2 regions of the Ensifer sp. ENS08 genome follow, and region 2 is predicted to be linked to the other one. Evidence: predicted binding sites of a transcription regulator. Region 2 holds the regulator's gene; the other holds the start of a gene.
The links. The regulator PhoB, encoded in region 2, activates phosphate uptake and scavenging genes when phosphate is short. The targets are predictions, from matches to a motif close to TGTCATNNANCTGTCAT.
Positions count from the first base shown of each region.

Region 1: a site for PhoB is predicted at 4,699-4,715, ahead of IB272_RS20315 (DUF1045 domain-containing protein). Genes of this name have one in related genera too.

Region 1 is NZ_JACVBF010000009.1:154,230-160,891, reverse strand. Features, by position in the region: gene phnC (phosphonate ABC transporter ATP-binding protein) at 181-1,023, shown strand; gene phnD (phosphonate ABC transporter substrate-binding protein) at 1,108-2,013, shown strand; gene phnE (phosphonate ABC transporter, permease protein PhnE) at 2,183-3,145, shown strand; gene phnE (phosphonate ABC transporter, permease protein PhnE) at 3,155-4,672, shown strand; gene IB272_RS20315 (DUF1045 domain-containing protein) at 4,799-5,506, shown strand; gene IB272_RS20310 (alpha-D-ribose 1-methylphosphonate 5-triphosphate diphosphatase) at 5,508-6,647, shown strand; gene phnN (phosphonate metabolism protein/1,5-bisphosphokinase (PRPP-forming) PhnN) at 6,644-6,662, shown strand, end outside.
Region 2 is NZ_JACVBF010000001.1:678,380-685,041, reverse strand. Features, by position in the region: gene pstA (phosphate ABC transporter permease PstA) at 1-860, shown strand, start outside; gene pstB (phosphate ABC transporter ATP-binding protein PstB) at 874-1,689, shown strand; gene phoU (phosphate signaling complex protein PhoU) at 1,740-2,453, shown strand; gene phoB (phosphate regulon transcriptional regulator PhoB) at 2,656-3,339, shown strand; gene IB272_RS03190 (GcrA family cell cycle regulator) at 3,407-3,928, opposite strand; gene IB272_RS03185 (aspartate aminotransferase family protein) at 4,350-5,549, shown strand; gene argF (ornithine carbamoyltransferase) at 5,654-6,571, shown strand.

The DNA.
Region 1 (6,662 bases), on a different contig from region 2:
CCCTTGAAGTTGACGGGGAGCGCAGGCGCCTGCGCGAAGCCATTCAAATTTTGTTAACCAAACATGCGGGGCTGTGAACTGTAACAGAACTTACAACAAACTGACATTCCGGCTTCATGAAGCGCCGATATGGCAGGGTCATACCGATGACCGGTCTCCCCGGAAGAGGACCTGCTAGACATGTTTCAGTTGAAGAATGTAACCCGCCAGTTCGGCAAGAAGACAGCCGTGAGTTCGGTTACCTTCGACATACCGCAAGGCCAGATGGTCGGCGTGATCGGCCGCTCGGGCGCCGGCAAGTCGACGCTTCTGCGTATGATCAACCGCCTCGTCGATCTGTCATCCGGCTCGATCGTCTTCGACGGCACGGAAGTTTCGTCGCTGCGCGGTGCTGCCCTTCGCACCTGGCAGCGCGACTGCGCGATGATCTTCCAGCAGTTCAACCTGGTGCCGCGCCTCGACGTGCTCACCAACGTGCTGCTCGGGCGTCTCAACCACCGCTCGACCGTTTTGAGCATCCTCAACATGTTTACCCGTGAAGAACGCATCATGGCGATCGGCGCACTTGAGCGCCTCGGCATCGAGCAGACCGCGCTCCAGCCGGCCGGCACGCTTTCCGGCGGCCAGCAGCAGCGCGTCGCGATCGCCCGCGCGCTGATGCAGCAGCCGAAGGTTCTGCTTGCCGACGAGCCGATCGCCTCGCTCGACCCGCTGAACGCCAAGATCGTCATGGATGCGCTGCGCGATATCAACGAGCGCGATGGCATCACGGTGATCACCAACCTCCACACGCTCGATACCGCCCGCAACTATTGCGAACGCATCATCGGCATGGCGCATGGCCGCGTCGTCTTCGACGGCCAACCCAAGGATCTGACCGCGGCAGCGGTTGCCGAGATCTACGGCGCCGACACAGGCATCGAGGAATCGATGACCTCCACCAGCATCAACATTCCGGCGGCAGTACCGCAGGAAGAAACGGCATCGGCCGGCCTCAAGCCGCTGGCACTGGCCGGCATCTGACGCCCGCCATGATCGAAAGCCCGCGTCAAGGGCACCTCTTTGAAACCCAATAGGATCCGGCCAAGCCGGACACGGGAGAACCTTATGCTGAAGAAAGCTCTTCTGGGCGCCGTAGCGCTCCTCGCCCTCGTCGGCCACGCCCAGGCTGAAGACCTGAAGGAATTCCGCATCGGCATCCTCGGCGGCGAAAACGAAGCCGACCGCCTGCGCAACTTCCAGTGCCTGGTCGACAAGCTGCCGGCCGCCATTGGCGTCGAGAAGGTCTCGCTGTTCCCGGCCGCCGACTATGACGGCGTCATCCAGGGCCTGCTCGGCGGCACGCTCGACTACGCCGAACTCGGCGCTTCCGGCTACGCCAAGATCTACCTCGCCAAGGCTGACGCCGTCGAGCCGATCCTGACGACCGTTCAGACCGACGGTTCGACCGGCTACCACTCGATCATGGTTGCCCGCAAGGATTCCGGCATCACCAAGATCGAAGACCTGAAGGGCAAGAAGCTCGGCTTCGCCGACCCGGACTCGACCTCGGGCTACCTCGTCCCGCTCGTCACGCTCCCGGAAGCGATCGGCGCCCCGGTCAAGGAATTCTTCGGTGAAACCGGCTTCGGCGGCGGTCACGAAAACCTCGTTCTCGAAGTCGTCAAGGGCACCTTCGATGCCGGCACGACCTTCGGCTCGGGCGTCGGCGAATTCAAGGACGGCTACACCTCGGGCAACCTGAAGAAGATGGTCGACAAGGGCATCCTCGACATGAACGACCTGGTCGAGCTCTGGAAGTCGCCGCTGATCCCGAACGGCCCGATCGTCGTGCGCAACACGATGAACGACGACATGAAGGCGAAGTTCAAGCAGTTCATGCTGGACCTGCCGAAGACCGACGCGGCCTGCTTCTCGGCCATCCAGGGCGGTGACTTCACCGGCTACACCGAAGTCAACGCCGACTTCTACAAGCCGATCATCGACGCCCGCAAGGCGACGATCGGCGGCTGATAGACCCGCACCACTCGGGAACGCTGGCCGCCCAAACGGCCAGCGTTTCACTGTTTGAAGGGGTGCTTTCGCATCCTTCGCCGCATTGTTTTCACGCATTTTCGGGGCGGAAAACCGCTTCGCACTTTACCTGGAAATGCTCAAGAGGCCGGCGAAAGCCGGAACGGTCATGGCAACTTCCCTGCTCCCGCGACATCTGAGCGACAACGGCGCCGTCATCGAGCGTCACTGGCAGGAACTCAGTTCCCGCCGCCGGCTCTATTCCTGGCTTGGCTTCGGCGTTCTCCTCCTGGCGCTATCGGGCTCGCTCTGGTTCGCCAACGATTCCAATGCCGGCAAGTTCTTCGACCGTTTGCCGCATTTCTTCGATTTCGTCGGCGATCTCGCGCCGCGCGACGGGCTAGAAATTTTCCGCGCCATGTTCGACCTGCCCTCGCCCTATGACGATGGCAGCTTCAAGTACAACTACCCCGAGGGCCGGCTGTACCTGACCGAAAGCTTCTACATCCCCGAATACGTGCACAAGATGCTGGAGACCGTGAACATCGCGATCTTTTCGACGGTGATCGGTACGGCCTTCGGCTTCGTGCTCTGCTTCCTTGCCGCGCGCAACCTGATGCCCAATCCGTGGATCCGCGGCATCGTTCGCCGCATCATGGAAGTTCTCCGGGCCTTTCCGGAGGTGGTGATCGCCGGCTTCTTCCTCGCGATCCTCTCGCTCGGCCCCATTCCGGCGATCGCCGCTGTCTCGATCCACACGATCGGCGCGCTCGGCAAGCTCTTTTATGAAGTGGTCGAAAACGCCGACATGAAGCCGGACGAGGGCCTGCGGGCTGCCGGCGGCAACTGGATCGAGCGCGTCTGGTTTGGCATGGTGCCGCAGGTGCTGCCCAATTTCACCAGCTATTTCCTGCTGCGCCTCGAGATCAACGTGCGCGCCTCGACGATCATCGGCGCCGTCGGTGGCGGCGGCATCGGCGAATTGCTGCGCCTTTCGATCGGCCAGGGACACCAGGCCAAGACCCTTGCAATCGTCCTCCTGCTGTTTGCGACCATTTTTGCCGTCGACCAGTTTTCCGCCTGGCTTCGCCGCCGCCTCGTTGGCGAGCAGGCCTTCCAGCTTGCCCAGTAGGTGCGTACCATGACCACGACCACACGATTGAACCCGATGGAAATGGACGCGATCGCGAGCCGCCATCCCGACCTCCTCAAATCCTCGACCTCCAGCCGCGTGCGCACCGCAGCCATCGCCGGCGGCGTCGTCGCCTACCTCATCTTCAGCTGGTGGTTCTTCTCGATCGGCCACGTGCTCGGCAATGCCAACTGGGGCATCGCTGGCACCTACCTCGCCGACTGGGTTTCCTATGAGGTACGCCCGGAAATCCACGTCGCCCCCGACCGTACGATGCGTCTCAACTATCAGCGCAATTCGCCGCTCGGGCCCAATCCCAATCCGGATTGGGTGGAGCTCGACAGGCAGACGGTGACGCGCCAGGTCGAGATACCGGCCTCCACCGCGCAGGCGGTCAAGCCGAAGGCAAGCTCGTCGTTCAGCTTCATGGCGCCCGGCTCCGCGCTCGGTGGCACAGCCGCTGCCGAAACGCAGAACCGTATCGAAACCCGGACGGAAGACGTGCTGACGCGCGTCGTCGTAACCTACGACCGCTCGACCAGGATCGAGATCGCCGATGGCCTGGTGAAGGCTACCCATGGCGGTGACACGTTTGTGATGACCGTAGACGGCGTCGACACGGTGAGGCCGCAGGGCCAACTGCCCGCCTGGGCGACACAGAAGCGGCCAGGCGAAAAGATCGTGCTTGCCTTTGGCGCCACCGGGTGGGCTGAAGTGGAAGGCGACGAGGTTTCCGTCCGCAACCGCTTCTTCGGTTGGGCGAACTTCCTGTTCGACACCAACTCGCCCTTCTTCGGCAAAAGCTATGGCGAGGTCGTCGCGCTCATCACATCCGGCGAACAGATCGACCCGACGCGTTCGAACCTTTCGCTCGCCTGGAACAACATCCTCTATAACGCCGAATGGCAGCATCTGGACGTCTGGACGAAGCTGTTGCAGACGGTTGTCATGGCTTTCGTCGGCACGCTCTTTGCGTCGCTGATCGCCTTCCCGCTCTGCTTCCTTGCCGCCAGAAACATCACGCCGAGCTTCCTGACCAACCAGGTGGTCAAGCGCTTCTTCGACTTCCTGCGGTCGGTGGACATGTTCATCTGGGCACTGTTCTTCACCCGCGCCTTCGGCCCCGGACCGCTTGCCGGCATCTCCGCGATCTTCTTCACCGACACCGGTACGCTCGGCAAACTCTATTCCGAGGCGCTGGAAAACATCGATGACAAGCAGCGCGAGGGCGTGAAGTCGGTCGGAGCGACGCCGCTTGCCGTGCAGCGCTTCGGCGTGCTTCCGCAGGTGCTGCCGGTTTTTGCCAGCCAGGCGCTCTACTTCTGGGAATCGAACACTCGCTCGGCGACGATCATCGGCGCCGTCGGCGCCGGCGGTATCGGCCTCAAACTCTGGGAAGCGATGCGTACCAATTCCGATTGGGAAAATGTCGCCTATATGGTGCTTCTGATCTTGCTGGTTGTCTTTATTTTCGACAGCATCTCGAACGCGTGCCGTTCGCGCCTGATGGGCAGCAAGGCACATTGACGACAGCCAAGCATTTGCGTGTCCGCCATCATGATGTTGTCATGGAAATCGGCTAGCTGCGCATCGCATCCCGCAAACAATCGATCCGCCGCCCGGCGGACCGGTCGCTACAAGAAAGTGAAGACCGTGCGTTATGCCATCTATTTCGCGCCGCCGGCGGACGACCGGCTGTCGCAGGTCGCGTCCCGTTGGCTGGGGCGCGACGCCTTTACCGGTGAGGACCTCACGCTTCCGACGATCGCCGGGATTGACGAAGAGACGCAACGCACATTGACGGCTGACCCGCGGCGCTACGGTTTCCACGGTACGCTGAAGGCTCCCTTCGAGCTTGCCGAAGGCCGGGACGAAGACGAGCTCCTAAGTATTTTCGAGTGCTTTGCCGCCGACCTCGACCCGTTCGAGATCCCCGAAATCGTGCTGCACCAGTTGGGCCCGTTCTTCGCACTCGTGCCGTCCGCGCCTTGCGTCGACCTGCTGGATTTGGCCGAAGACGCCGTTCACCGCTTCGACCCGTTCCGCGCGCCGCTGTCGGACGCCGACTTTGCCCGCCGCAAGCCAAACAGCCTGCCTGAGCGCCAGAGGCGCTACCTCAAAGAATGGGGCTATCCCTATGTTTTCGAAGAGTTCCAGTTCCACCTGACCTTGACTGGCCCGGTGCCCACGGAAACCAGCGGCGTGATGCGTACCGCGCTCGAAACCACCTTTGCCGAGCATATCGGCAAGCCACTTCACGTCACGTCAGTCGCGCTCTTCGTCGAACCGGAGCGCGGCGCACCCTTTACTGTCCGCTCCCTGCTGCCGCTCGGCAGCGACACCCAACGAAAGATCGCATGAGATGAGCAAAGAACAGGTTTTGACCAACGCCCGCATCGTCCTCGAGGATAGTATCCTCGACGGTTCGGTGCTGATCCGCGACGGCAAGATTGCCGACATTTCCGAGGGCACGGTTGCCAGCGGCGAGGACTTTGAAGGCGACTATCTGATCCCCGGCCTCATCGAGCTGCACACCGACCACCTCGAAGCCCACTACTCGCCGCGCCCGGGCGTGCGCTGGCTGAAGATCGCGGCAATCCAGGCCCATGACGCACAGGTGGTCACCTCCGGCATCACCACGGTCTTCGACTGCCTGCGTCTCGGCTCCGACGAGGATGGCGGCTTCCAGAAGGGCGAGATGCGCAGCATGGCCGACGCGCTGGCCCAGGCCAAGGAAGAGGGTCGCCTTCGCGCCGATCACCTGATCCACCTGCGCTGCGAAGTTTCAACGTCCGACGTGCTCGATCACTACGAGGACTTCCAGAACGATCCGCAGGTCAAGCTCGTCTCGCTGATGGACCATGCGCCGGGCCAGCGCCAGTTCCAGACGATGGACCAGTACACGCTCTACTACAAAGCCAAGCGCGGCTTCTCGGACGAAGAATTCGCGCGCTTCGTCGAGCGGCAGCAGGCGTTGTCGGCCAAGTATGCCGGTCCGCACCGCACCGCGCTCGCCGAGGCCTGTGCGGCCCGCGGCATCACGATCGCCAGCCATGACGACGCGACCGTCGACCACGTCGAGGAATCGATCGGCTTCGGCATCAAGCTTGCGGAGTTCCCGACGAGCTTCGAGGCCGCCGAGGCGTCGCACCGCGCGGGCCTCAGCGTTCTGATGGGCGCGCCGAACATCGTGCGCGGCAAGTCGCACTCCGGCAACATCGCCGCCCGCGATCTCGCCGAGCGCGGCGTGCTCGACGTGCTGTCGTCGGACTATGTGCCCTTCAGTCTGATCCACGCCCCCTTCGTGCTCTCCGACGAACTCGACGCCGTCGACCTGCCAAAGGCAATCGCCATGGTGACGTCGACGCCGGCGCGTACCGTCGGTCTCGATGACCGCGGCCGCATCGGCGTCGGCCTTCGCGCCGATATCGCTCGCGTCCATCGCAAGGAAGGCATCCCGGTCGTGCGCTCCGTCTGGCGCGAAGGACGGCGTGTCGCATGAGCGCGAACAACCAGG
Region 2 (6,662 bases):
TGGCCGAGGCCAACATCGACTCCGCCTTCAAGGGCCAGATCGATCTCTCGGTCGATGAGGGCAAGCGCAAGGTCAAGGACCAGCAGGTCACCTGGATGAACGAGCTGGCGAGCGCCGGCATCCTGAAGAAGAGCTTCAACACCGGCATCTTCACCTTCGGCGCCTCCAGCCGTCCCGAAGCGGCAGGCGTCGGCGTCGCTGCCCTCGGCTCGCTCTACATGATGCTGATCGTGCTGGTGCTGTCGCTTCCGATCGGCGTCGCCGCCTCGATCTACCTCGAGGAGTTTGCGCCGAAGAACCGGCTGACCGACCTGATCGAGGTCAACATCAACAACCTCGCGGCCGTTCCGTCGATCGTCTACGGCCTCCTGGGTCTCGCCGTCTTCATCAACTTCGCCGGCATGCCGCGCTCGGCAGCCGTCGTCGGCGGCTTCGTGCTGACGTTGATGACCCTGCCGACGATCATCATCGCCACCCGTGCGGCGTTGAAGGCGGTCCCGCCGTCGATCCGCTCGGCGGCCCTCGGTCTCGGTGCGTCGAAGATGCAGACCATCTTCCACCACGTGCTGCCGCTGGCAATGCCGGGCATCCTGACCGGCACCATCATCGGTCTTGCCCACGCGCTTGGTGAAACCGCGCCGCTGCTCCTGATCGGCATGGTCGCCTTCGTCGTCGATTTTCCCGGTTCGCCGATGGAACCGTCGACGGCACTGCCGGTGCAGATCTACATGTGGGCCAACGAGGCGGAACGCGCCTTCGTCGAGCGCACCTCCGGCGCAATCATCATTCTTCTCATCTTCCTGGTCGTCATGAACCTTGGAGCCATTCTGTTGCGACGTCGCTTTGAGCGCCGCTGGTAGTGAGGTAATTACTATGAACATCATGTCAGAAGCAGCAGTCGAGAAGGCTCTGGATCAGAAAATGAACACCGTGCCCTACAAGATGATCGGCAAGGATGTGTCGGTCTATTACGGCGAGAAGCGTGCGCTTTTCGACGTCAACCTCAACATCCGCGAGAACACGGTCACGGCGCTGATCGGACCTTCGGGTTGCGGCAAGTCGACCTTCCTGCGCACGCTGAACCGCATGAACGACACGATCGAGAACTGCCGCGTCACCGGCAAGATCACGCTCGACGAGGACGACATCTACGACCCGACGATCGACGTCGTCGAGCTTCGCGCCCGCGTCGGCATGGTCTTCCAGAAGCCGAACCCGTTCCCGAAGTCGATCTACGACAACGTCGCCTACGGCCCGCGGATTCACGGACTTGCCCGCACCAAGGCCGACTTTGACGAGGTGGTCGAGACCAGCCTGCAGAAGGCCGGTCTGTGGAACGAGGTAAAGGATCGTCTGCAGGAGCCCGGCACCGGCCTTTCCGGTGGTCAGCAGCAGCGTCTCTGCATCGCGCGTGCCGTCGCCGTCAGCCCGGAAGTCATCCTCATGGACGAGCCGTGCTCGGCTCTCGATCCGATCGCGACCGCCAAGGTCGAAGAGCTCATCCACGAGCTGCGCACGAACTTCACGATCGTCATCGTGACCCACTCGATGCAGCAGGCCGCCCGCGTTTCGCAGCGCACCGCCATGTTCCACCTCGGCAATCTCGTCGAGGAGAACGACACCGACAAGATGTTCACCAATCCGGATGACCAGCGCACCCAGGATTACATCATGGGCCGCTTCGGCTGAGGCCGCATAAGGCTGCAACAGTAACTGCAAAGCGCCCGTAAGGATCGACGATCATGTCCATGCATATCATGTCCGCCTATGACGAAGAACTGAAGTACCTGACGCGCCGCATCTCGGAGATGGGCGGCCTCGCCGAACAGATGGTCGCCGAGTCCGTTCGCGCGCTGGTCAACTCCGACCTGGCTCTCGCACAGAAGGTGATCTCGGACGACACCGTCCTCGACGACGCCGAGCGCCAGATCGGTGAGAAGGCGATCGTCACGATCGCCAAGCGTCAGCCGGTCGCCGCCGACCTGCGTGAGATCATGGGGTCGATCCGCATCGCCTCCGATCTGGAGCGCGTCGGCGACCTCGGCAAGAACACCGCCAAGCGCGTGATCGCGGTCGCCGGCTCCGGCATTCCGCGCAAGCTCGCCCGTGGCCTCGAGCATCTGGCAGAGCTCGCTCTCGTCCAGCTCAAGGAAGTGCTCGACGTCTACGCCTCGCGCTCGCCGGAAAAGGCCAACAGCATCCGCGAGCGTGACGAGGAGATCGACGCGATCTACACCTCGCTGTTCCGCGAGCTCTTGACCTACATGATGGAAGATCCGCGCAACATCACGCCCTGCACGCATCTTCTGTTCTGCGCCAAGAACATCGAGCGCATCGGCGACCACGCGACCAATATCGCTGAGACGATCTATTACATGGCGACGGGTGCTCAGCCGGAAGGCGAGCGTCCGAAGGATGACACCACGTCGACGCTGGGCTCGGTCAACGACTGAGCGCCAAGCGCGCCGTAAGCATGCATGCCCCTTGAAATCTGATCCGGTCGCGGCTTCGGTCGCGGCCCCGAATTCCTGTATCTGAAGCATGCGGTTTTCGCCCCGCCTTTGAAAACGGCGGATGTGCTCCAGATTTAGAGTGTCTGAGCGCCGGCCGGGCCGATGAGCCCAAAGGCCGCCCGCGGTAAGGAGACGTTACCTGATGTTGCCAAAAATCGCCGTAGTCGAAGACGAAGAGGCGCTGAGCGTTCTGCTGCGTTACAATCTGGAAGCCGAGGGCTTCGACGTCGATACGATCCTGCGGGGCGACGAGGCGGAGATCCGGCTTCAGGAGCGGCTGCCCGACCTGCTTATCCTCGACTGGATGCTGCCCGGTGTTTCCGGCATTGAACTTTGCCGTCGGCTGCGCCAGCGTCCGGAGACCGAACGTCTGCCGATCATCATGCTGACGGCGCGCGGCGAGGAAAGCGAGCGCGTCCGGGGTCTGGCGACGGGTGCCGACGACTACGTGGTCAAGCCCTTCTCGACGCCGGAGCTGATGGCGCGCGTCAAGGCGATGCTGCGCCGGGCAAAGCCCGAGGTGCTCTCGACGCTGCTTCGCTGCGGCGACATCGAACTCGACCGCGAGACCCACCGCGTTCATCGCCGCAGCCGCGAAGTGCGCCTCGGCCCGACCGAGTTCCGTCTTCTGGAGTTCCTCATGTCCTCGCCGGGCCGCGTCTTCTCTCGCTCGCAGCTTCTGGATGGCGTCTGGGGGCATGACATCTATGTCGACGAGCGCACCGTCGACGTGCATGTCGGTCGTCTGCGCAAGGCTCTGAACTTCTCGAACATGCCCGACGTCATCCGCACCGTTCGCGGCGCCGGCTATTCGCTCGAAAGCTGAGCGGTCTGAAAGTCGCCAACAAAAAAAGGGGCCGATCGGCCCCTTTTTATTGATGCGGTCCGGCTTCTCAGCGGGCCCTGCGGCGCTCGCCCGACGGCTGGTAGGCCAGCCGCGCATGGAAGGTGCAGTAAGGCGAGGCTTCCGGGGAATCGTTGCCGCAGAAGTGAAACTCTTCCTTCAGCGGGTCGCCGATCGGCCACTTGCAGGTGCGCTCGGTGAGCTGGGTCAGCTCGAGGCGGCGCGACATCGGCACGACTACGTCGGTCCGGGTGCTGAAATCCTGCTCGGCAACGAGATCGACTTCGATTTCTTCCTTGAGAACGACAGCGCCGGCCGCGCGTGCAACCGGGCGGGTCGAAACGCGCGAAGCGTAGTTCGGTGCGCGCGGTGCCGAAGTCGGGCGCTTCGGACGGGCTGCCGTCGTGGTGCTGCCGCCGGCCTTGGCGCGACCTGGCAGGCTCAGGCGGTGAACCTTGCCGATGACAGCGTTACGGCTGACGCCGCCGAGCTGCGCCGCGATCTGGCTTGCGCTCAGGCCCTCGGACCAAAGCTTCTTCAGTTTCTCCACCCGCTCGTCAGTCCAGTTCATTTCTGCACTCTCCGTTCTCAGCGTTGGGGATGGCAGAATCCCTCACCGCACCCCGGTTAAACCCCGGGGTTGCAAACGCGATAACTCTTTTGGTGACTAGGTCCGCCGCATGCGTCTAGTAATTGAATGTTAACGTACTGACCGCTGGACTCTGTGGCAAGAGTCCCGGGAATCAGGCCGAATCGATTTCGTAGTTTTCCCCAACTTGCTCGGCCAGCGTTGCATTTTTGCAAGCCCTCCCGGACGATTTTTCTGCTGCCAGGAATCGACCCTTCATGTTGCGCTGCAAGGCTTGGTTTTGTTGACATTGCAGCGCGAAATGGGAATAGTGCCTGCGCCGCCGAAAGGCGGCATTTTTGATTTTTATCGGCCCGCGTGAGGCGCGGGATCGATGTCGATCTGGAGTGAAGGAGAGCCTCGCATGACTGCAACCACGCCGCTTTACGATACCTACATGCGTGCGCCGTTGCGTTTCGAGCGAGGAGAGGGCGCCTGGCTGATCGCTGAAGACGGCACGCGTTATCTCGATTTCGGTGCCGGCGTTGCCGTGAACTCGCTCGGCCACGCGCACCCGCACCTGGTCGAAGCGCTGAAGGCGCAGGCCGACAAGGTCTGGCACCTGTCCAACCTTTATGAAATTGCGGGCCAGGAAAGCCTCGGCCGCCGGCTGACGGCGGTGACCTTTGCCGACAAGGTCTTCTTCACCAATTCGGGCGCGGAAGCGCTGGAATGCGCCATCAAGACGGCACGGCGTTACCACTTCTCCAAGGGCCACCCGGAGAAGTTCCACGTCATCACCTTCGAAGGCGCCTTCCACGGCCGCACGATCGCGACGATCGCCGCCGGTGGTCAGCAGAAATACATCGAAGGTTTCGGGCCGAAGGCGCCGGGCTTCTACCAGGTTCCGTTCGGCGACATCGCCGCGGTCAAGAATGCGATTACCGAGGAAACCGCAGCGATCCTGATCGAGCCGATCCAGGGCGAGGGCGGCATCCGTCCGGCGACCAAGGAGTTCATGCAGGAACTGCGCGCGCTCTGCGACGAGTTCGGCCTGCTCTTGATCCTCGACGAGGTCCAGACCGGCGTCGGCCGTACCGGCAAGCTGTTTGCCTATGAATGGGCGGATATCCGTCCGGATATCATGGCGGTCGCCAAGGGTATCGGCGGTGGCTTCCCGTTCGGCGCCTGCCTCGCGACTGAGGAAGCCGCATCTGGTATGGTGGCGGGCACGCATGGCTCCACATATGGCGGCAACCCGCTGGCCATGGCCGTCGGCAACGCCGTGCTCGACGTCGTTCTGGCCGACGGATTCCTGACGCATGTGCGCGATGTCGCGCTGGTCTTCCGCCAGGGCCTTGCGTCGCTCAAGGACTGCTTCCCTGATGTCATCGAGGACATCCGCGGCGACGGTTTGATGCTGGGCATCAAGGTGAAGGGCCCTTCGGCCGATCTGCTGAAGGAAATCCGCGCCGAAAAGCTCCTGGCCGTGCCGGCGGGCGAAAATGTGCTGCGTCTGCTGCCGCCGCTGACCGTGACGGCGGAAGAGGCGCGCGAGGGGCTCGCACGTATCGAACGCGCCGCCGAGGCGGTTCGCAAGGCAAGCGGCAACGCCGCGGCCTGAAGGTAGCGACCCAGGGACGACTAAGGCGTTAGAATGACCTTCGTGCGGGCACGTCGATAGCGTGCCGCACCAGGGACCGATTTTTCAGACAGGAACCGAGTACGATGGCAGGCACCAGACATTTTCTCGATCTTTCGGCCATGACGGCCGCCGACCTTCGGACGATCATCGACGATGCGCGCGTCCGAAAGGCGGCGACCAAGGCCGGAACTGCCGAGAAGCCGCTCGCCGGCAAGATGCTGGCGATGATCTTCGAAAAGCCCTCCACCCGCACCCGCGTTTCCTTCGATGTCGGCATGCGCCAGCTCGGCGGCGAAACCCTGTTTCTGTCGGGCACCGAAATGCAGCTCGGCCGCGCCGAGACGATCGGCGACACGGCCAAGGTGCTCTCGCGTTACGTCGACGCCATCATGATCCGCACCACCGACCATCGCCGCCTTCTGGAGCTGGCCGAGCATGCGACGGTCCCGGTCATCAACGGCCTGACCGACGATACGCACCCCTGCCAGATCATGGCCGATATCCTGACCTTCGAGGAGCATCGCGGTCCGGTAAAGGGCAAGACGATTGCCTGGACCGGCGACGGCAACAACGTGCTGCATTCGCTGATCGAAGGTTCTGCCCGCTTCGGATACCGCATGAACATGGCCGTGCCGCTCGGTTCCGAGCCGCAGGACAAGTTCCTGAACTGGGCGCGCAACAATGGCGGCGAGGTCCTTTTGTGTCATGACGCCGAACAGGCCGTCGCCGACGCCAATTGCGTCGTGACCGACACCTGGATCTCGATGAACCAGGAACATCGCGCCCGCGGGCACAACGTCTTCCAGCCCTACCAGGTCAATGAAGCGCTGATGAAGCGTGCGGCCTCCGATGCGCTGTTCATGCACTGCCTGCCGGCGCACCGCGGCGAAGAGGTCACCGACGAGGTCATCGACGGCCCGCAGTCGGTGGTCTTCGACGAGGCGGAGAACCGGCTGCACGCACAGAAGTCGGTCATTGCCTGGTGCATGGGGCTCGTCTGAGCCGGCTGCCCGGTCGCGCGCGACGGCGGCGAAGAGGCTTCGGTGCGCTCCGCCGAGCGTGCGCCATATAGGGGCGTGTTCACCGCACTTG